4 regions of the Telluria sp. ZT3P25 genome follow, and region 2 is predicted to be linked to each of the others. Evidence: predicted binding sites of a transcription regulator. Region 2 holds the regulator's gene; each other region holds the start of a gene.
What was found. The regulator sigma-54, encoded in region 2, starts transcription at its own class of promoters, with help from an activator protein. The targets are predictions, from matches to a motif close to TGGCANGNAANCTGCTTT.

Region 1 (5,592 bases), 200 kb from region 2:
CAGCGGCCATGCACGCCACCAGCGAGCGCGGCATCTTGCCCTGCAAAATCAACAGTTCGGCCACGCGGGTCGGCGTAATCGCGTGGCGGTACACCTTGCGATACGTCTCGAACGCGGAGACCGAGCGCAGCAGCGCGGCCAGGTAATAGTATTCGCCCTGCGCGCCTTCCTGGATCGTGTCGGACGCCAGGAACCGGAACTTCACGTCGAGGATCCGCGCCGTGTTGTCGGCCCGTTCCAAAAAGGTACCCAGGCGGATGAAGTTGAACGCTTCATCCTGGAACATCGTGCCCAGTGTGACGCCGCGCGACAGGTGCGAGCGGTACTTGACCCATTCGAGGAACTGGCCGGGATCGCGTTCGAACATGCGCTCGCTCAGGTGCTTTTGCAGCACGAGCCAGGTGGTGTTCTCGGTTTCCCAGACTTCGGTGGTCAAGGTGCCGCGCACGGCGCGGGCGTTTTCGCGCGCGGCGCGCAGGCAGCTCGCGATCGACGACGGATTGTCCGGGTCGCGCACCATGAAGTCGATGACGTTCTTCTGCGTCAGCGCGTCGTACTTGGCGTCGAACTGCGCTTCGAGTTCGGACACGCTCAACATCGTGCGCCAGCCCTGCTGCTCGGCCTGGGCCGATTGCGGCATCAGCGAATACTGAACACGCACGTCAAGCATGCGCGCCGTGTTTTCGGCCCGCTCGGTGTAGCGGGCCATCCAGAACAAATGATCTGCGGTGCGGCTCAACATGCTAGTTCTCCAGTATCCAGGTGTCCTTGGTGCCGCCGCCCTGCGACGAATTGACCACCAGGGAGCCTTCTTGCAACGCCACGCGGGTCAGCCCGCCCGGCACCATCGACACGGTCTTGCCCGACAACACGAACGGGCGCAGATCGATGTGGCGCGGCGCGATGCCCGATTCCACATAGGTCGGGCAGGCCGACAAAGCCAGCGTCGGCTGGGCAATGTAGCCGTCCGGATTGGCCAGCAGGCGGCGGCGGAAATCTTCGATCTCGGCCGTCGTCGAGGCCGGTCCGACCAGCATCCCGTAGCCGCCGGCGCCGTGCACTTCCTTGACCACCAGTTGCGGCAAGTTCGCCAGTGTGTAGTCCAGGTGCTCTTTTTTGCGGCATTGATAGGTCGGCACGTTGTTCAGGATCGGCTTTTCGCCGAGATAGAACTCGATCATGTCGGGCACGAACGGGTAGATCGACTTGTCGTCGGCCACGCCAGTGCCGATGGCATTGGCCAGGCCAACGCGGCCAGCGCGCACGGCGTCGAGCAGGCCCGGCACGCCCAGCGTGGATTCGGGGCGGAACGCGCGCGGATCGAGGTAATCGTCGTCGATGCGGCGATAGATGACATCGACCTGCTTCGGGCCGCGCGTCGTGCGCATGTAGACGGTGTCATTGCTGACATACAGGTCTTGCCCCTGCACCAGCGCCACGCCCATTTGCTGGGCCAGGAACGCATGCTCGAAGTAGGCCGAATTGTGCATGCCGGGCGTGAGCACGACCACGGTCGGATCGTCGCCGCCATGCGGCGCCACGGTGCGCAGATTGTCCAGCAGCAGGTCGGGATAATGGTCGACCGGGGCCACGCGGTTGCGCGCGAACAGTGCCGGGAACAGCCGCATCATCATCTTGCGGTTTTCCAGCATGTACGACACGCCTGACGGCACGCGCAGATTGTCTTCCAGGACGTAGAACTCGCCCTCGCCGGCGCGCACGATGTCGACGCCGGCAATGTGCGCGTAGATATCCAGGGGCACCTTGACGCCTTGCATGGCCGGTCGGTACTGCGCATTATTCAGGATCTGTTCGGCGGGAATGACGCCTGCCTTCAAGATGTTCTGGTCGTGGTACACATCGTGCAGGAAGCGGTTCAGCGCGGTCACGCGCTGCACCAGGCCGGCCTGCAGCTTGGCCCACTCGGCGGCGTTGATCACACGCGGAATGATGTCGAATGGGATCAACCGTTCCTTGCCGGCGTTGTCGCCGTACACAGCGAACGTGATCCCCACGCGTTGGAAGTTCAGCTCGGCTTCTGCCCGCTTCTGATCGATCAGATGTGGGGGCTGCTGGGCGAGCCAATCCGCGAACGCCTGGTAATGAGGTCGTACGGTTGCTGCCGTGGAATACATTTCATCGTAAAAGTTCGACATCATTGCCTCCTGTGCCAGAATACTAACAAGAAACGTGCCAGCCACCCCGTCCGACTCGCAAGTCAAACGAACGCAGGTATGAATCATGCTTAAATGCTTCTATATTGCGCTTACTTAGTTGCGCGCAAACCAATACGACCAAATTCAGAGCGCCGGCATCGATCGCGCCCCAATCGAAAGGCACCACCGCATGGCTATCCGCGTTGCGCTTCATCACAAGACCAGCTACCGTTACGACCGCCTGGTCAATCTGTCACCGCATGAAGTGCGCCTGCGTCCGGCGCCACATGCGCGTACACCGATCCTGTCGTACTCATTGACCGTCCTGCCGAAAGAGCATTTCATCAATTGGCAGCAAGACCCGTACGGCAATTACATCGGCCGTTTCGTGTTCCCCGAACAAACCGACGTGCTCGAGTTCACAGTCGACCTCGTTGCTGACATGACGGTGATTAACCCGTTCGACTTCTTCGTCGAAAAATACGCCGAGACCTTCCCGTTCGCCTACCCCGACCTGCTGCAATCCGAACTGAGCCCGTACACCAAATCGCAAGAGCCTGGCCCGCTGCTGGCCGAGTGGGTCGCCAGCGCGCGGCGCGACCTGCTGGCCCAGCCGATGGGCACGAACGACTTTTTGGTGGCCATCAACCAGCGCCTGCAGCGCGACATCGCGTACCTGCTGCGGATGGAGCCGGGTGTGCAGGAGCCGGAAGACACATTGCAGATACGCTCCGGCTCCTGCCGCGATACCGGCTGGCTGCTGGTGCAGATCCTGCGCGAGATGGGCCTGGCGGCGCGTTTCGTGTCCGGCTACCTGATCCAGCTCACCGCCGACCAGGAAGCGCTCGACGGCCCGAGCGGCACCACCGTCGACTTCACCGATCTGCATGCCTGGACGGAGGTGTATGTGCCGGGCGCCGGCTGGATTGGCCTCGACCCGACCTCGGGCATGCTGGCCAGCGAAGGCCATATTCCGCTGGCCTGCACGGCGATGCCGTCGTCGGCTGCGCCGGTCACCGGCTTTACCGACAAGGCCGAAGTCACGTTCGTCCACGAAATGACGATCACGCGCATCCACGAAGACCCGCGCGTGACCAAGCCGTACACGGAACACGACTGGGACAAGATCAATCGCCTGGGCCAGCAGGTCGATGCCGACCTGGTGAACCAGGACGTGCGCCTGACACAGGGTGGCGAGCCGACCTTTGTGTCGATCGACGACATGGACGGCGCCGAATGGAACACGCTGGCGCACGGCGACAAGAAGCGCGAGCTGGCGGGCAACCTGATGCACCGCCTGAAGAACCATTTTGCACCGGGCGGCATGATCCATTACGGCCAGGGCAAGTGGTATCCCGGCGAGCCGCTGCCGCGCTGGGCTCTGAACATCTTCTGGCGCGTCGATGGCCAGCCGATGTGGTTCGATCCGTCGCTGTTCTCGGACGAGCACATCGATGATGGCTACGGCAGCGAAGATGCCGGCCGCTTTGCCGCGGAGCTGGTCAAATCGCTCGGCCTGCCGGCCGGCAGCGCTATTCCCGCCTACGAAGACGTGCTGCTGCAAGCCCAGCGCGAGCAGGCGTTGCCGCGCAATCTCGATCCGCTGGACGCCGACCTGAAAGCGCCGGAAGAGCGCCGCCGCCTGGCGCGCCTGCTCGAACGGGGCCTGGGCCAGGTGGCCGGCTACGTGCTGCCACTCAAAGCCCGCGAACACGATCCGTCGGTCATGCTCGGCACCAGCTGGCGCACGTCGCCGTGGCCGCTCAAGCGCGAAAACCTGTACCTGATCGAGGGCGATTCGCCGATCGGCCTGCGGCTGCCGCTGGCCACGCTGCCGTGGGTGCTGCCCGAAGAGCGCGATCCCGATTTCGATGTCGACCCGTTCGCGCCGCGCGGCCCGCTCCCGGTCGGCAAGAAGGACCGGCGCCCGGTCCTGAGCGTGGCGCCCGGGAAATCGACGCACAAGTCGGCGCCTCTCTCGGCTGACCCGGAAGCGCGCGAAGTCATTCATACCGCGCTGTGCCTCGAAGTGCGTGCCGGCCGCCTGTACATCTTCATACCGCCGCAAAAGCGCATCGAGGATTACCTGGCGCTCGTCACGGCGGTCGAGAACACGGCCGCCAAGCTGAAGATGAAGCTGCGCATCGAGGGTTATGCGCCGCCGCGCGACCCGCGTATCAAGCTGCTCAGCGTCACGCCCGATCCGGGCGTCATCGAGGTCAATATTCATCCGGCGGCAAGCTGGCATGAGCTGGTCCACAACATGACGACGCTGTACCAGGAAGCGCGCCTGACCCGCCTGGGCACCGAAAAATTCATGCTCGACGGCCGCCACACCGGCACCGGCGGCGGCAACCACGCGACGCTGGGCGGCGCCACGGTCGAAGACAGCCCAATGCTGCGCCGGCCGGACCTGCTGAAAAGCCTGATCACGTACTGGCAGATCCACCCTGCCCTGTCGTATCTGTTCTCGGGCACCTTCATCGGCCCGACCAGCCAGGCGCCGCGCGTCGATGAAGCGCGCGACGACAACCTGTACGAGCTGGCGATCGCGTTCCAGCAAATGGACAAGGTGCTGCCGACCATGCACCCCGGCGACAAGCCGTGGATGGTCGACCGCCTGCTGCGCAATATGCTGGTCGACCTGACGGGTAACACGCACCGCTCGGAGTTCTCGATCGACAAGCTGTACTCGCCGGACGGCCCGACCGGCCGCCTGGGCCTGGTGGAATTCCGCGCGTTTGAAATGCCGCCGCACGAGCGCATGAGCCTCTTGCAAATGCTGCTGCTGCGCGCACTGGTCGCGCGCTTCTGGCGCCAGCCGCTGCAGGCCAAGCTGGTGCACTGGGGCACGGCGCTGCATGACCGCTGGATGCTGCCGCACTTCGTCGCGCAGGATATCCGCGACGTGGCGAAAGACCTGCGCGCGGCCGGCTATGCGTTCGAGGACCACTGGTTCGAGCCGTTCATCGAGTTCCGCTTCCCGCGCTTTGGCACCGTCGTCTACGAAGGCGTCGAGATGGAACTGCGCCAGGCGATCGAGCCGTGGAACGTGCTGGGCGAAGAAGTCAGTGCCGGCGGCACCGCGCGCTACGTCGATTCGTCGGTGGAACGCATGCAGCTGCTGGTGCGCGGCCTGACCGACGGGCGCCACGTGGTGGCCTGCAACGGCCGCATGCTGCCGCTGCATCCGACCGGCGTGCCGGGCGAATATGTGGCCGGCGTGCGCTTCCGTGCGTGGAGCCCGTGGTCGGCGCTGCATCCGAGCATCCGGGTGCAGGCGCCGCTCGTGTTCGACCTGGTCGACACCTGGAGCGGGCGCTCGATCGGCGGCTGCACCTACCACGTCGTGCACCCGGGCGGGCGCAGCGAAACCGGCTCGCCGGTCAATGCGAATGCTGCCGAGGCGCGCCGCTTTGCCCGCTTCTGGCCGCAT
Region 2 (5,592 bases):
CGCTGGTCGTCAAGGGCCTGCAGAAAAGCTATGGCAAGCGCCTGGTCGTGCGCGACGTGTCGCTCGACGTCGAATGCGGCGAGGTGGTGGGTTTGCTGGGCCCGAACGGCGCCGGCAAGACCACCTCGTTCTACATGATCGTCGGCCTGGTGCCGTCGGATGCCGGCTCGATCAGCATCAACGGCACCGACATCACCAGCCTGCCGATCCATCGCCGCGCGGTGCTCGGCCTGTCGTATCTGCCGCAGGAAGCGTCGGTGTTTCGCAAGCTGACGGTGGAAGAAAACATCCGCGCCGTGCTCGAACTGCAGAAGGTCGACGGCAAGTCGCTGACCAAAGCGCAGATCGGCGAGCGGCTCGACAACTTGCTGGCCGACCTGCAGATCGAAAAGCTGCGCGAGAACCCGGCGCTGTCGCTGTCGGGCGGCGAGCGGCGCCGCGTGGAGATCGCACGCGCACTGGCCACCAATCCGCGCTTCGTGCTGCTCGATGAACCCTTTGCCGGTGTCGACCCGATCGCCGTGATCGAGATCCAGCGCATCGTGCGCTTCCTCAAGGAGCGCAAGATCGGCGTCCTGATCACCGACCATAATGTGCGCGAGACGCTTGGCATCTGCGACCGCGCCTACATCATCAATCAGGGCGCGGTGCTCGCATCCGGCCGTCCCGACGATATCATCGCCGACGAGTCGGTGCGCCGCGTGTACCTTGGTGAACATTTCCGCATGTAAGCCATGACCAATTGATGAAACAGTCCCTTCAGCTCCGCACTTCGCAGCACCTGGCGCTCACGCCACAGCTGCAGCAATCGATCCGGTTGCTGCAGCTGTCGACGCTCGAACTGCACCAGGAGATCGAGCAGATACTGGGCGATAACCCGCTGCTCGAAAGGCTCGACGATCCGCTCGATCATTCGGTGCGCTTGCTGGCCGATGGGGCCATCAACAATGCGCCGGCATCCGGCGAGGCGCCACCGGCGCCGGGCCAGCAGGCCGAAGGTGAAGGCAGCGCGCCGGCCGAAGGCGAGGGCGCTGAAGGCGGCGCGGTCGATGGCGACCGGCCCGACAACGAGTGGAGCGAAGGCAGCGGCGCGTCGTCCGGCAGCAGTAGCAGCAGCGACGACGAAGACGGCCGCCCGCAGCTGGAGGCGTGCGCCATCACGCTGCGCGAACACCTGATGGAACAGGTGCGCGAAACGCTGCTCTCGACCCGCGATCGCGCACTGGCCGAACTGGTGATCGACGCGCTCGACGACAACGGTTACCTGGACGAGCCGCTCGACGACATCCACTCGCGGCTGCCCGAAGAACTCGAGGTCGATCTCGACGAACTGCGCTGCGCGCTGGCGATGGTGCAGAGCATGGACCCGGTGGGCGTGGGCGCGCGCAGCGCGGCCGAATGCCTGGCGCTGCAGATCCGGCGCATGCCGGGCGTGCCGATGGTCACGCGCCGCATGGCGCTGAAGATCGTCGAAGGCTACCTGACCTGGTTCGCGCAGCGCGAATACAGCAAGCTGAAAAAAGCGCTCGATTGCGACGACGAAGACCTGCGCGAAGTGCAGGCTGTGGTCCGCCAGTGCAATCCGCATCCGGGCGCCGCGTTCGCGTCGAACGTGTCGGATTACGTGGTGCCGGACGTGATCGTGCGGCGCGCGAAGAATGGCTGGGCGGTCACGCTGAACCCGGACGTGATGCCGCGCCTGCGCGTGAACAGCCTGTACGCCACGATGCTCAAGCAGGGCCGCAGCGAGAGCCAGATGGGCGCGCAGATGCAAGAGGCGAAGTGGCTCATCAAGAACATGCGCCAGCGTTTCGACACGATTCTGCGTGTGGCCGAGGCGATTGTCGAGCGCCAGCGCAACTTTTTCAGCCACGGCGCGGTTGCCATGCGGCCCCTTGTTTTGCGCGAGATAGCTGATACACTAGGTCTGCACGAGAGCACCATCTCTCGTGTCACAACCCAGAAATACATGCTGACCCCGCACGGCATGTTCGAGTTGAAGTATTTCTTCGGCAGCCACGTTGCCACCGAAGCGGGAGGCGAAGCATCCTCAACGGCAATCCGTGCGCTCATCGCACAATTGACAGGAGCAGAAGACCCTAAGAATCCATTATCCGACAGCAAGATCGCGGAAATGCTCGGGGAACAAGGCATGGTCATTGCGCGCAGGACGGTCGCAAAATACCGTGAAGCGCTCAAGATCCCCCCCGTCAGTCTCCGCAAAGCCTTGTAACAACGCCGCTCATACAGTCTGTGCCTTCAGCTCCTGTGTGGTGCAAGCGACGTGACATCTTCAAAGGAGTGTGTATGAACCTCACCATCAGTGGTCACCATCTCGAAGTAACCCCTGCCATCCGTGAATACGTTCAGAATAAGCTGGAACGCATTATTCGCCATTTCGATCAAGTCATAGATACCCACGTCTTCCTGGCCGTCGATAACCTCACTGAAAAAGAAAAAAGGCAAAAAGCTGAAATCAATGTCCAGGTGTCGGGCAAGACCCTGCACGTGGCGAGCGTCGCGCAAGACCTGTATGCCGCGATCGACATGTTGATGGATAAACTGGATCGACAAATCCTGAAGCACAAGCAGATGCTCAAAGACCATAACCGCACAGCGATCAAACGCCTGGACGTCGACGAAGCCGACGTCGCTGTCGCCTGATCGAGCGCAGGTCACCACCGCCAGGGGCGTCTTTTCGGGACGCCCTTTTTGCATCCCGCTGCCGGTAAAATACGTGTTTCCTTTCGATGGATCACGCCATGTCCGAACACGTCCTGACCCGCATCGCCAACCGCACCGGCATCATCACGCTAGACCGTCCCAAGGCGCTCAATTCGCTGTCACTGGACATGGTGCGCGCGCTGACCGCGATCCTGCTCGACTGGCAGCGTGACGCTGCCGTCGATGCGGTCGTGATCACCAGCAGCAGCGAAAAAGCACTGTGCGCGGGCGGCGATATCCGCTTCTTCCACGAGGTCGGCAACGCCTCGCCGCAAGGCGGCAGCGCACTGCTCGAGGATTTCTTCACCGAAGAATACGCGCTGAATCACCTGATCCATTTTTATCCGAAACCGTATATCGCGCTGATGGATGGCGTGGTCATGGGCGGGGGCATGGGCATCGCGCAGGGCGGCCCCGATTGCGGCCTGCGCATCGTCACCGAGCGCACCAAGATGGCGATGCCCGAGGTGAATATCGGCCTGTTCCCCGATGTCGGCGGCAGCCATTTTCTGTCGCACGCGCCGGGGCAATTGGGGATGTTCCTGGGCTTGACCGGCTTGACGATCGGCGCGGCCGACGCGCTGTATGTGGGCCTGGCCGACGTGTTCGTGCCGGGCGCCGACCTGCCGGCGTTGCAGGCGCTGATCGAGGCGACGGCAGGCGCGGATCTGCCGGCGGCGATCCGCGAGTTTGCCACGGCGCACCCCGGCGAGAGCGAATTGCAAGCCAACCGCGCGCGCATCGATGCGCACTTTGGCGCGGATTCGGTGGCGGCAATCATGGCCTCGCTCGAGGGTGACGACACGCCATTCGCGCAGAAGGCATTGAATGCAATGCGTCAGCGCTCGCCATTGATGATGTGCGTGACGCGCGAGCTGCTGCTGCGCGGCGCATCGCTCGATGTCGCCGACTGTCTGCGCCTGGAGCGCTCGCTGGTGCGCCGCAACTTCGAGCATGGCGAGGTGCTCGAAGGCGTGCGCGCGCTCGTCATCGACAAGGACAATGCGCCGCAATGGAATCCGCCATCGCTCGACCTCGTGACCGATGCGATGGTGGCGCACTTCTTTGCGCCGGTGTGGCCGGTGCATGCGCATCCGCTACGGCATCTCGCGTAAGCGTCTCCATGCATATCCGTTTGCGCGTGACTTTTCGTGCAGGCGGTGCAAACATCGTGGCTTCATGAACCGATGAGGAACCCCGATGCGCATGACCGCCTTGCTGTTGTCGATGACCTTGTGCGGCAGCGCCGCCGCCCAGGCCTGGCAGCCTGACTTCAATGCGGGCGCATTCAAGGGACCGGCCTCCGGGCCTGCCAATGAGGTGCTGGTATTGGGCTCCCCCCATCTGTCGCAATTGCCGAAAACCTTCCAGGCCGCCAGCCTGACGCTGCTGAACGAACGCCTGGCCGCATGGAAGCCGCAGGCGATTGCGATCGAGGCGGTGTCCGGGCCGCAGTGCGACTTCATGCGACGCTACCCAGTCCGCTACAAGGACTCGATCGATTCCTATTGCAGGGATACTGCACCGGCGCGGCTGGCCACAGGCCTGGATGTCGCAGCGGCGACCGAGGCTGCCGAGGCCTTGCTGGCTGCCTGGCCCGACGCGCCGACCCCGGCGCAGCGCCGTCACCTGGCAGCGCTGTTCCTCGCTGGGGGCGAGCGCGCATCGGCGCTGGTCCAGTGGCTGCGCTTGCCCGAGGTTGAGCGCCGTGCCGGTGACGGTCTGGATGCCACACTGGTCAGCGTACTCGTGAAGCTGGAAACCAGGATGGACGAAAGCCTGATGATCGGTGCACGCCTGGCGGCCCGGCTCGGTCTTGAACGCCTGTACGCAATGGACGACCATACCGCCGACAGCGCGTCTGAAGACCAGAAGGCGTTTGGCGATGCGCTGATGACGGCGTGGGATAACCCTGCCACGAAGCAGCGCGCTGCAGTGGACAAGACGCAGGAGGGGTTGCTGGCCAGTGCCGAAGGCGTGCTGGCGATGTACCGCGCCGACAATGCGCCCGGCCAGGCGGCCCTGATCTACCGCAGCGACTTCGGCGCGGCGCTTAATGAGCCGTCAGCGCAGCGCTTCGGCCGCCAGTACGTGGGTTACTGGGAAACGCGCAACCTGCGCATGGCGGCCAATATCCGGGACGTCCTGGGGTTGCGGCCCGGTCAGCGCATGCTGGTCATCGTCGGCGCGTCGCACAAGGGATATCTGGAATCGTATCTGCACCAGATGCATGATGTGCGGATTGTAGATGCGGCGTCGGTGCTGAAATAATGTGACGGTCGCAGTACCTTAAAAGCAGAACCAATCAATGAAATTAGCCAGATTATTCCTGATGGGCCGCTGACCTACGTGTACTACACCGGTGGTAAGGTAATCGGTCCGATCTGACATGACGGCGACATTCGCATCAGGGATGCTGGTGTCACCGGCATTTCTTCTGTTATGTGCGGTTGATTGATACGCCACCATCCACCAAAAGCGTCGAGCCAGTGCTGAAGCTGGAGGCATCAGAAGCGAGATAGAGTGCCGAGCGGGCGATTTCCTCTGGCCGTGCAATGCGTTTGAGGGTGTGCAAGCCTTTTACAAAAGCCAGTGCCTCAGGCGTATTGGCGGTCGCTCGACCCATCGGTGTATCGGTTCCCCCGGGGAGTAAAGCATTGGCGCGAATACCGTGCATGCCATATTCGACGGCGATGACCTGCATCAGACCGATCAGTCCTGCTTTACTGGCAGCGTATGCCCCCATTCCTGGAAAACCCACAGTGCTTCCGACAAATGTCGACGTGAAAATGATCGAACCGCCGCCTCGTTTTATCATTGCGGGCAGTTGGTACTTCGCACCGAGAAAAGAGCCCGTCAAATTTGTAT
Region 3 (5,592 bases), on a different contig from region 2:
TGTTGCCTGGCCTTTTGGGCGCCGCGCTGGTCGCGCTCAGTGCCCAGGCGTCGGCAGTCAATCTGCTGCAAGCCTACGACCTCGCATTGCAGCACGACCCGGCATTCCGGGCTGCGCAGTTCACCAATGAGGCGGGCAAGGAAAACCGCATTCTCGGCCGCGCCGGGCTGTTGCCAAGCGTAAGCGCGAGCCACGGCGCCAACAAGGTGGACAACCTGACCGAGAGTGCTGGCCGTACCCTGCGTGACGAACGTTATATTTCGCGCTCGACCACGGTGCAGGTACGTCAGCCGCTGTTCGCCATGGACGCGCTGGCGCGCTACCGCCAGGGTGTCGCCCAGACGAGCTATGCAGCGGCGCAGTTCGAAAGCCAGGAGCAGACCGTCATCCTTCGCGTGGCCGAGGCATATTTCGATGCCTTGTTCCAGGCCGATCAGGTCGCGCTGGCGCGTGCCGAACGCGAAGTATTCGCCGAGCAGCGCAGCGTCAATAACCGCCTGTTCGAAAAGGGCGAGGGCACCAAGACCGACATGCTCGAGACGCAGTCGCGTCTGGATCTGGCCGAGGCTGCACTGATCGAGGCCCAGAACACGCTGGGGTCTGCGCTGGACACGCTGGCCGGCATCGTCGGTGGCCAGGTCGATACGCTGACCCAGCTCCAGCCGGGCTTTCGCGTCGAGCAAAAGGATGTGCTTGGCTACGATCGCTGGAAAGAAACCGCACTGGCACGCAATCCGGATATCCAGGCGCTGCAGTTCAATGTGCAGATTTCTACCGAGGAAATCAAGCGACAGCGCGCCGGACATTACCCGCGCCTGGATGCGGTCGCGACCTACAACCGTGGTATTTCCGATACCACGAACACGGTCAACCAGGATATCAAGACGCAGAGTATCGGCTTTCAGCTGAATATTCCGATTTATTCGGGCGGCGCCATCACCGCATCGACGCGCCAGGCGGCGGCCAACAAGGGCAGGGCGCTGGCCGAGCTCGAAACGCAGATCAGCCGTACGCTGGTCGAGCTGCGCCGTCAGTACACGCTGACCGAAAGCAGCGTGCCGCGCATCGATGCGCTGATCAAGGCGGTCGATTCGGCGCAGTTGCTGGTCACCGCCACCGAGCAAAGCATCAAGGGCGGCGTGCGCATCAACCTGGATCTGCTCAATGCGCAGCGCCAGCTGTCGATCGCGCAGCGCGACCTGGCCCAGGCGCGCTACGGCTACATGCTCGCGTCCCTGCGCTTGAAGGCTGCCGCCGGCACGCTTGGCCGGGATGACGTCAGGCTGCTGGCCGCGTACTTCCAGTAATCCGGCGGCGTCAGTGCCGCACGTAAAAAAGGCCTACGAGCAACTAACGCGTAGGCCTTTTTCAATGGTGCTGCGTGGGGTCAGCCAGGCGCGTTGCTGGCGTTGCCGGCGGCCTCTGCGCTCGTGGCAGCATGTTTGCCCACGCAATGCGGACAAGACACCTCATACACATAATCTGGCGACAGTTGCTGGCGGGGCGTGACGATCGCGCGGCACGCGAAGCACTGCACGGTTTCAGTCGGCTCGAGCTTGGGATTGAGCGCGGTACGGTAGTCGAACACGAAGCAGTCGCCCGTGTAGTGCGCGCCGCCGACGTCCTCGAAATACTTCAGGATGCCGCCCTCGAGCTGATATACGCGCTCGTAGCCGATTTCCTTCATGTGGATCGCCGCTTTTTCGCAGCGGATGCCGCCGGTGCAGAACGTCACGACCGTCTTGCCGGCCAGCTCATCGCGGTGCTGCGCTGCGACTTCAGGAAACTCGGTGAACTTGTCGATGCGGTAGTCGAGCGTGTTCTCGAACGTGCCGACGTCGACTTCGAAGGCATTGCGCGTTTCCATCATCACGACCTCGACGCCGTCATCATCGTGACCCTGGTCGAGCCAGCGCTTGAGCGTGACCGGATCGACCGCAGGCGCGCGGCCCAGTTCGGGCTTGATCAGCGGCATGCGCATCGTGATGATCTCTTTCTTGATCTTGACCAGCATGCGCTTGTGCGACTGTTCGGTCGACAGGCTCTCTTTCCACGTCAGGTCAGCCAGGCGGGCGTCGCTGCGTACCCAGTCGAGATACGTGTCGATGTGCTCGCGGGTGCCCGACAGGAACATATTGATGCCTTCCGGCGTGAGCAGCACCGTGCCCTTCAGGGCCAGCTCGTTGCACAGCGCCTGGTACTGCGGGCGCAAGGTTTCCAGGTCGTCGAGCGTGACAAATTTGTAGGCGGCGATGTTGACGTACTGTTGAGCGGAAGACATGGCGGTAAGGAAGAAGCAAACATGAACGGGACAGGCCGACATTATAAGTCAGTCGACGCTGCCAACCATCAGGGAACCGCCGTATGCTTGTCGGATAGATTTACACCATTGCATCAGAGCATTGATGAATATCAAATAAGTCATTGATTTGTATGGTAGGTAACGCCCTGGCATCAAGCTTGCTTATAGGTGGCTGTGCTGTTCAAACTTTGATCTACTAGGAAAACAACAATGATCCGTAATATCGCTCTGCTGGCCCTTTCGCTGACCGCTGGTGCCGCTTCGGCAGCCACCATCCCTTCGACGCTGACCTTCAACTCGGACAGCAACACTGCCTACACTAACGTGATGCCGGCAGCGCAAAGTGGCAGCGTGCTGATCGACTTCAACCTGACCTACACCGGCGCCACCGTTGACAGCAACGATTTCATGGCTCTGTGGTTCGGCAACTCGAACAACACGTCCGAGGGCTACAAAGGTCCGAACGTTGGCTTCAAGGCAAACTGCGGCACGGGCGGCAGCTGCACCAACGACCTGTTCGCCCGCCTGAGCGGCGAAAGCGGCCCGTTCATGGCCAACAGCAACCTGGTTGCCGGCACCACCTACAACATCTTCGCCAACCTGTACAAGAGCGCTGGTTCGACGACCTACAACCGCTTCGACATGTGGCTCAATGCAACGGCTGACGAAAAATCGTCGCTGACCGGTGCTGACCTGATGGCAACCGGCAACTCGAACCTGACGTCGTTCGACGCCATCGGCGTGCGCACCCTGGGCATCGACAAAGGTCTGACCATGACCGTGAGCAACCTGAACGTCACCGGCCTCGCGGCTGAAGTGCCTGAGCCAAGCAGCATTGCCCTGATGGGTCTGGCACTGGCCGGTCTGGCATTCACCCGTCGCAACAAGCGCGGCTGATCACGCAAGCGCGCGCAGGCTTCGGCCTGCTCGCCGGCGCTGCCCTGAAAACGTCGTTTCCTGCGCAAGCGGGAACGACGTTTTTTTACGTCAACCACAGAACAGGAGGCGCCGGGCAGCGCAGCACTGTGCGCGCGGGGCAAGCGGTGCCGGGAGATGTTTCAGCAATGTCATTTGCATCGGTCCGCCCCATGCGACTGGCCCGGGCGCGGTAAAATGCGGGGATGACTTCCCCGACTTTTACCCATCTGCGCATCCACTCCGAATACTCCATCGTCGACGGCCTGGTCCGTATTGACGAGCTGGTGAAGGCGGCGGTCAAGGATGGGCAGCCGGCGCTGGCCGTGACCGACCTGGCCAATACCTTTTGCCTGGTGCGCTTCTACAAAGAGGCGCGCGGCAAGGGCGTCAAGCCGATCGTCGGGGTCGATGCCTGGATCACCAACGACGACAACCGCGACAAGCCGCATCGCCTGCTGATCCTGGCCAAGAATCACACCGGCTACCTGCAGCTGTGCGACCTGCTGGCGCGTGCCTGGCTTACCAACCAGCACAAGGGCCGCGCCGAACTGCGCGCCGAATGGCTCGAAGCGCTGGCCACGTCCACGTCCACTCTCAACCCCGAGCAGTCGCAGGCCAATGGCCTGATCGTGCTGTCGGGCGCGCACTTTGGCGACATCGGCCAGGCCATCGAGAACGGCGACATCGCCCGCGCCGAGGCCAACGCAGCGCGCTGGGCGCGCGTGTTCCCGGGCCATTTTTATATCGAGATCCAGCGCGCCGGCCAGCTCAATCAAGAGCAGCAGGTACGCCATTCGGTGGCGCTGGCCGGGCGCCTCGGGCTGCCGGTCGTGGCGACGCACCCGGTGCAGTTCCTCGACAAGGACGAATACATCGCCCACGAAGCGCGCGTCTGCATCGCCGAGGGCGAGATGCTGGCCAACGCCAAGCGCGTGCGCCGCTTCAACGAGAACATGTGCTTCAAGTCACAGGCCGAGATGGCCGAGCTGTTCAAGGATTTGCCGGGCGCGCTGGCCAACTCCGTTGAAATCGCCAAGCGCTGCAACGTCACGCTCACGCTGGGCAAGCCGCAGTTGCCGAACTTCCCCACCCCGGGCATGACGATCGACGAATTCCTGATCGCCGAGACCAAAAAAGGCCTGGAAGACCGCCTGCTGCAGCTGTACCCGAACGAAGCCGAGCGCGAACGCGAGCGCCCGCGCTACGAAGCGCGCCTGGACTTCGAGAACCAGACGATCATCAACATGAAGTTCCCCGGCTACTTCCTGATCGTGGCCGAGTTCATCCAGTGGGGCAAGAACAACGACGTGCCGATCGGCCCTGGCCGCGGTTCGGGTGCGGGCTCGCTGGTGGCGTATGCGCTCAAGATCACCGACCTCGATCCGCTCAAGTACAACCTGCTGTTCGAGCGTTTCCTGAATCCCGAACGCGTCTCGATGCCCGACTTCGACATCGACTTTTGCCAGGAAAAGCGCGAGCTGGTGATCCAGCACGTGAAGGACCTGTACGGGCGCGATGCGGTCTCGCAGATCGCCACCTTCGGCACGATGGCGGCCAAGGGCGCGATCCGCGACGTGGGTCGCGTGCTCGATTTCGGCTACAACTTCTGCGACGGCATCTCCAAGCTGATTCCGTTCAAGCCGGGCAAGCAGGTGTCGATTGCCGAGGCAATCGAAGAAGAACCGATGCTCAAGGAGCGCCTCGAGAACGAAGAAGAGGTCAAGACGCTGCTTGAACTGGCGCAGAAGGTCGAAGGCATCACGCGCAATATCGGCATGCACGCCGGCGGCGTTTTGATCGCGCCGGGCAAACTCACCGACTTCTGCCCGCTGTACACGGCTGGCGGCGATACCGGCGTGGTCTCGCAGTACGACAAGGACGACGTGGAGGCCGTGGGCCTGGTCAAGTTCGACTTTTTGGGCCTGACCACCCTGACGATTCTCGACCGCGCGGTCAAGTACATCAAGCAGCTCGATCCGGCCGAGAGCGAATTCGACCTGGCCAAGCTGGCGCTGGACGACCGCGCGTCGTACAAGCTGCTGTCCGACGCCAAGACCGTCGCGATCTTCCAGCTGGAGTCGCGCGGCATGCAGGGCATGCTCAAGGATGCGCGGCCCGACCGCTTCGAGGACATCATCGCGCTGGTCGCACTGTACCGCCCGGGCCCGATGGACCTGATCCCCGACTTCTGCAAGCGCAAGCACGGTGAAAAGTTCGATTATCCCGATCCGCGCACCGAGTCGATCCTGTCCGAGACCTACGGCATCATGGTCTATCAAGAGCAGGTGATGCAGATGGCGCAGATCGTCGGCGGCTACTCGCTGGGCGGCGCCGACATGCTGCGCCGCGCGATGGGCAAGAAAAAGGCCGAA
Region 4 (5,592 bases), on a different contig from region 2:
GTACGAACGACTGGTCGATCTTGATGGTCTGGATCGGAAACCGGTGCAGATACGCGAGCGACGAATAGCCGGTACCGAAATCGTCGATGGCCACCGAGACACCCAGCTGCCCGAGTTTCCTGAGCTGCTCGATCGCGTACTGCGGATTGCGGATGCAGATGTTTTCGGTGATTTCGACGGCGATCCGCCCAGGGCCGATGTCGTAGCGCTCCAGGGCATTGCGCATCGTTTCGAAAAATTTGCTGTGGTCGAGATAATGCGGCGACAGATTCAGCGACAGCGTCAACGGGTTCGCACAGTCCGTGCCCCATTGCGCCATGTCGCGGCACAGGGTGTCGATCATCCACTCCGAGATCGGGACGATCAGGCCGCTTTCTTCGGCGAACGGCAGGAATTCTGCAGGCATGATCAGGCCGCGCACCGGATGGTTCCAGCGCATCAGTGCCTCGGCGCCGATGATGCGGCCACTGGCAGCGTCGATCTGTGGCTGGTAGTACATCTCGAGTTCGTTGCGCTCGAGTGCGCGGCGCAGATGCTGTTCCAGCGCGACGTTCTGGTGCAGCGCGTCGTGCATCGACGGATCGTAGAACGCATGGCCGTTCTTGCCCAGGTCCTTGACGCGGTACATCGCGATGTCGGCATTGCGCAGCAGTTCGTCGATCGACTCACCGTGCTCGGGGTAGATGGCCACGCCGATCGACGCCGAAATATGCACCTCGGTGCCGGCCAGGTCGAATGGCTGATGCAGCTGCTCGATGAACTTGTCGGCAACCACGCGAGCGTCGTCGCGCGAGCGCAGGTCGGGCAGCACGATCGTGAACTCGTCGCCACCCTGGCGTGCCAGCGTGTCACCCTTGCGCAGGCAGTCCTTCAGGCGCTGCGCCACTTGCTGCAGTAACTTGTCGCCGTGGCCGTGGCCGAGTGTGTCGTTGACCAGCTTGAAGCGGTCCAGGTCGATGAACATCACCGCCAGTTCAGCGCGCTTGCGGCGCGCCTGCAGCATCGCCAGGCCGAGCCGGTCCTTGAACAGCACGCGGTTGGGCAGGTCGGTCAGGATGTCGTGGTAGGCCTGGTGATGGATGACTGCCTCGGCACGCTTGCGTGCGCTGACGTCGCGTGCGATGCCGTAGGTGCCGACATAGGTCGGCGTGTGCGGATCGCGTTTTTCGCGGTGCATGCCGATCGCGTTGAGCGAGATCGTCATCACCGATGTGTCGGCGACGGTGGCGTGTCCGTGCATCGGGCTTGCCCGGCACGTCACGCGCAGTTCGACATCGCGCGAGGCCCGCTCGCCGACGCGCCGCTCGTTGAAGACGTAGAGTGCGCGCTCGTGGTCTTCGGGATACAGCAGCGCCGTGTAGTGCTGGCCCAGCAGCTCCTCGCGTTCATAGCCCAGCATCTGGCACGCGCGGTCGTTCACGTAGGTAAAGCGGCCTTCATGACCGAGCATGTAGATCATGTCGGGCGAGGCATCGACCAAATAACGGTATTTTTTTTCGGACAGCGCGAGCGCTGCTACCATGCGACGGTTGATCTGCTGCAGGTCGCGCTGCTTGAGCGCGTTTTCCACCGTGCGCAGCAATTCTTCGCGGCTGAACGGCTTGCGCAGGTAATCGTGGGCACCGCGCTTCAAGGCCCCGATGGCCGAATCGATGCCGACGGTGCCGCTGACAACGATGACGTCGGCCTTGATGTCGTGCTGATTGATAAAGTCCATGACCTGATGCCCATCGACATCCATCATCAAGAGGTCGAGCAGCACCAGGTCGAAGCGCATCTCTGCCAGGCACGCCAGCGCGGCAGTGCCGCTGTCGGCCGTCGTGATGGCGTAGCCGCTGCCTTTAAGCATTTCCTGCAGTGAGGCCAATACTCGCGGCTCGTCGTCGACCAGCAGCAGGCGGGGGCGGTGGAGAGGGGTGGTGGCGGAAGCGTCAAGATGAGTGGGCAACGTGCCCCGGATGCTGGCCGGGAGTCCGGTAGTTCGAAATCGATTCATCGTCATTCTGTCAGAGCCGTGCGATTTTCTGTGCCTGGCGCCCGTGAGGGTTGCAGTCGTTCATGTTTTATCTGCTACATAATGCCAGCTTATCCGTTGCATTTGAGGCATGACAATGCAATCGTGTGCAGAAATGTCGGGTGTCAGAGGCTTTTCGTTCCTGTATGGCGACAGAACAGCTGACGCACGTTCCCATTTTCGTGATGACGACCTGTCAAGCAAGCAGGCTGACCGTGTTCAGGGCGCTGTGGCTCTTCTGGTAAACTGGGGCGCAGGCTGCGCTTTGATCGCAGCGCGCCATTTCTGAGGGAATCGATCGGGGAGGTTATTTTGGGCGGTTTGGACAAGCTATTCTTCGCGCTGCTGCTGACGTCAGCAGGCTATTGCCAGGCGGCTCAGTTGACCACGCAGTCGGATGCGCCCGCGACCACATCGGCGTCCGTTTGTCCGGCGCAGGATATTTCGTTTTTCATCCAGCGATTCTCCAGTGACGAGGCGGTGCAACGCAGCTACACGACGGTCGAGCCGGTTGAATTTCCCGTCATGCCATTGGTGCAAGAGCGCAAGGACAACGCACTTGTCATGCAACTGGAAGACGTCACCGTATCGACGGCGCGCGTCAATCTGGCCAAGGCCGACACCAATTACCTGGTGTCGTATTACTTCAAGATGGACGACTGCTGGAGACTGGTTCGTATCGAGAACCAGTCCCTGTGACGCAGCTGCCAGGCAACTGCGCCAGGTTGCGGCTTAAACCCTGTTGGCGCCGGTGCGACGGCGCTGCGCCGTAAAGCCCATCAAGGCCAGGCCGGCGCCGAGCAGCATGCCGGTTGCCGGCTCAGGAATGTCCGTGCCCGGATCCACAGGACCGCCCACTTCCGTCACACCAAAGGTGATCGTGCCGAAGTTCCAGATGCCGTCTGGCGACACCAATCCATCATCGAAATCCTCGTAGAACTCCAGACGCAGGATGCCATCCGCGCCGACCAGGAAGTCAAATCCGAGGTCGATCAGGCTGGCCGAACCGGCGTAGGTGGCGGTGCCAGGGTCCGGGTTTTCAAAGCCCGGGTTGAAATACACGCCCGTCGACTGCGCTGAATCGCTGAAATACAAGCCGACCTCGGACAGATAGCTCGGTGTGAAAGCGGTAATGTTGACGTTGAAGGCGACACTGGTGATCTGGGACCCTGCGCCCACATTGAACGTGAATACCGTATTGCCTGCTTCTCCCACTTCGCCAAAGCTCTGGGCACCAGCGATATTGACCACCAGCGGTACAGCGAATGCGGACGTGCAAGCCAGTAATGACAACCCGACAAGCAGCTTTTTCAGGATACGCAGGGACATGGTTTTCTCCAGTTAGTGTGAGTCTTGTAACTAGCAGTAACCATGCCATCCGTCATATTGGTTTCAAGTGTCTGATTCCAATAAGAGTTTTAATCAGCGCCGGTCGGGTGTATTTACGTCTGTAAGCTTTCCCGACACGGCGGTATCCCGCCAGGCTTTATCTGAACGAATAATTGGCACTGGCATAGAAACGGCGCCCGCGAGGGTCCGTATAGCTTGGGTCATATCCCGACAAGAAGTAATAGGCCTGGTTCGAATACGGCGGGCTCTTGTCGAACAGATTCTGGATGCCCACGCGCAGCTTCAGGTGCGCATCGATTGCATACGCGCCCGACAAATCCCACAACGAATAGCGCTTGACCCGGTTGGCTGCCACCACGCTGCCGTTGTCGATATTGATCGCCGTATTCTGGTCTTCATAGCCGCTCGAGAACGTGTTTTGCAGGCTGGCCGACAGCGGTCCGCGATCCCAGTCGAAGCTCACCGTGTGACGCCAGCGCTGGACCACGCCATCGGTCACGAAGCGGTTCAGGTTGCTCACGAATTCGTCCCCGGGTGCATTCTGGATGTCCGACGTCAGCACATAGGTGCCGTTCAGGCGCCCGCCAAAGCGGCCGATGGCCGTGTCGACGCCGCGTACCGTGAGCGCCAGGTCGATGCCGCGTGCCAGTTGCGCGCCGCGGTTGTCCTTGCGCAGCTCGATATAGTCGATCAGGCCGTCCTCATCCCGGTACACGAGATCGCCATATTTGGCGAGATTGCCGAGGATGATGTCGTCACCGATTTCGCTGATGAGGTTCGTGCGCTTGATGTTCCAGTAGTCAATCGACGCGCTGACATGCTTGCCGGCGGCGAACACGGCGCCCAGCGAGAACTGGCGGCTGCGCTCTGGTTTCAGGTTCTCGTTGCTGTAGCGGCGCGTGTCCCAGTTGTCGGCGCAGTCCGAGTAATTGTTCTCGACCGTGGCGCAGTAGACCGGATCGGGCAGGGTGGCCGTGCTGCTGTAGACGGTCGGGCGGTACAGCTCCGTCATCGACGGCGCGCGAAAGCCCCGGCCGGCCGAGCCGCGCAGCAGCAGCGCCTCGCTTGGCCGGTAGGTCAGGCCGATTTTCGGACTGGCCGCGCCGCCCACGTTTTCGTAATGGTCGTAGCGCGCCGACAGTTGCGCTTCCCACTGCTTTGCGAACGGTACCAGCACTTCGCCATAGATTGCGGCCACATCGCGGCTGTCGCTGGTGGCGCGGCCACCTTCCGGCGCCGCGTCATTGTTGATGTTGTCGCTCAATAGCAGGGCCGATGGCGTGAAGCGGTTTTTCTCGCGCCGTGCTTCGCCGCCAATCGCCACCGCCAGATCGCCGCCCGCCATCGGCATCAGGGCGCGTGAGAACTTGACGTCGAGGGCGTCGAGCGTGCCGCGCGCGCGGCGCACGACGTCATCGACCTGGATGCTGTCGATCAGCGCCTGGCCTTCGGCGCTCGATGCACCGAACGGGTTGATGCGGCCGTCGGCGATTCCCTCGAGCAGCTCGTTGTAGAGCAGGTAGCCGTGGGTGTCGCGGTCCTTGACCGTGTTGACGCTGTGGTTGAACGCGGTGTCGTAATCCCAGCCGCCCACGGTGCCCGTCACGCCAACGACGAAACGCACGCCTTCGCTGGTGAGCGTGCTGGTGCGCTGGCCTGCTTCGTTCAGGCGCATGCGCAATTCCAGCTCGCCCGGGATGTCGTCATCCAATTGGTCCAGGCCGGTGCCAGCCAGTTGCGGCACCCGCGAATAATCGACGTAGCCGGCCACGCGCGCCGACGAGCCGGTGTAGTCGGTCTTGGCGCGGCTGAGCGCCATTTCGGCGTATGCCTGGTGCGACCCGCCCAGCTTGATCACGGCGCGGCTGAGCAGGCTGGCCTTTTCGGACTTCGGATACAGCTCGGTGTCGCCCATGTAGTTATAGGTGCACGCATCGACGCCGCCCGTGCCGTCCGGCAGGTAGACGTTGGCCGGTGGCGCGCAGCCCGGGACCGACAGGTTGATCAGGCGGTTCGTGATCGGCCGCCCATTGAGTGTGAAGCCGATCTCCTGCAGGTGGTCGCGCTGGGCCGAGCTCAAGCGGATATTGGCCGGACTGGTGTAGCTGGAGAGCAGGTGACCCAGGCGCTGCTCGACCTGCAGGCCGGGAATAAAACTGCGCTGCGATGTATTCAACGGATTGGTGCGCTGGAAGTCGGCCACAGCGAACACGTTGTAACCGTCGCGC

Region 1: a site for sigma-54 is predicted at 2,231-2,248, ahead of AC56LY_RS22975 (transglutaminase family protein). Genes of this name have one in related genera too.
Region 3: a site for sigma-54 is predicted at 2,450-2,467, ahead of AC56LY_RS16020 (PEP-CTERM sorting domain-containing protein). Genes of this name have one in related genera too.
Region 4: a site for sigma-54 is predicted at 3,374-3,391, ahead of AC56LY_RS11010 (PEP-CTERM sorting domain-containing protein). Genes of this name have one in related genera too.

The regions. Positions count from the first base shown of each region.
Region 1 covers NZ_JCASIJ010000002.1:980,352-985,943, reverse strand. Annotated here, with positions in the region: gene AC56LY_RS22985 (alpha-E domain-containing protein) at 1-742, opposite strand, end outside; gene AC56LY_RS22980 (circularly permuted type 2 ATP-grasp protein) at 744-2,156, opposite strand; gene AC56LY_RS22975 (transglutaminase family protein) at 2,347-5,592, shown strand, end outside.
Region 2 covers NZ_JCASIJ010000002.1:781,537-787,128, forward strand. Annotated here, with positions in the region: gene lptB (LPS export ABC transporter ATP-binding protein) at 1-731, shown strand, start outside; gene AC56LY_RS22110 (RNA polymerase factor sigma-54) at 746-2,233, shown strand; gene hpf (ribosome hibernation-promoting factor, HPF/YfiA family) at 2,308-2,664, shown strand; gene AC56LY_RS22120 (enoyl-CoA hydratase/isomerase family protein) at 2,763-3,839, shown strand; gene AC56LY_RS22125 (DUF5694 domain-containing protein) at 3,925-4,995, shown strand; gene AC56LY_RS22130 (SDR family oxidoreductase) at 5,165-5,592, opposite strand, start outside.
Region 3 covers NZ_JCASIJ010000001.1:3,616,257-3,621,848, reverse strand. Annotated here, with positions in the region: gene AC56LY_RS16030 (TolC family outer membrane protein) at 1-1,307, shown strand, start outside; gene AC56LY_RS16025 (sulfurtransferase) at 1,388-2,281, opposite strand; gene AC56LY_RS16020 (PEP-CTERM sorting domain-containing protein) at 2,513-3,199, shown strand; gene dnaE (DNA polymerase III subunit alpha) at 3,424-5,592, shown strand, end outside.
Region 4 covers NZ_JCASIJ010000001.1:2,474,446-2,480,037, reverse strand. Annotated here, with positions in the region: gene AC56LY_RS11020 (EAL domain-containing response regulator) at 1-1,996, opposite strand, end outside; gene AC56LY_RS11015 (hypothetical protein) at 2,396-2,713, shown strand; gene AC56LY_RS11010 (PEP-CTERM sorting domain-containing protein) at 2,747-3,343, opposite strand; gene AC56LY_RS11005 (TonB-dependent receptor) at 3,501-5,592, opposite strand, start outside.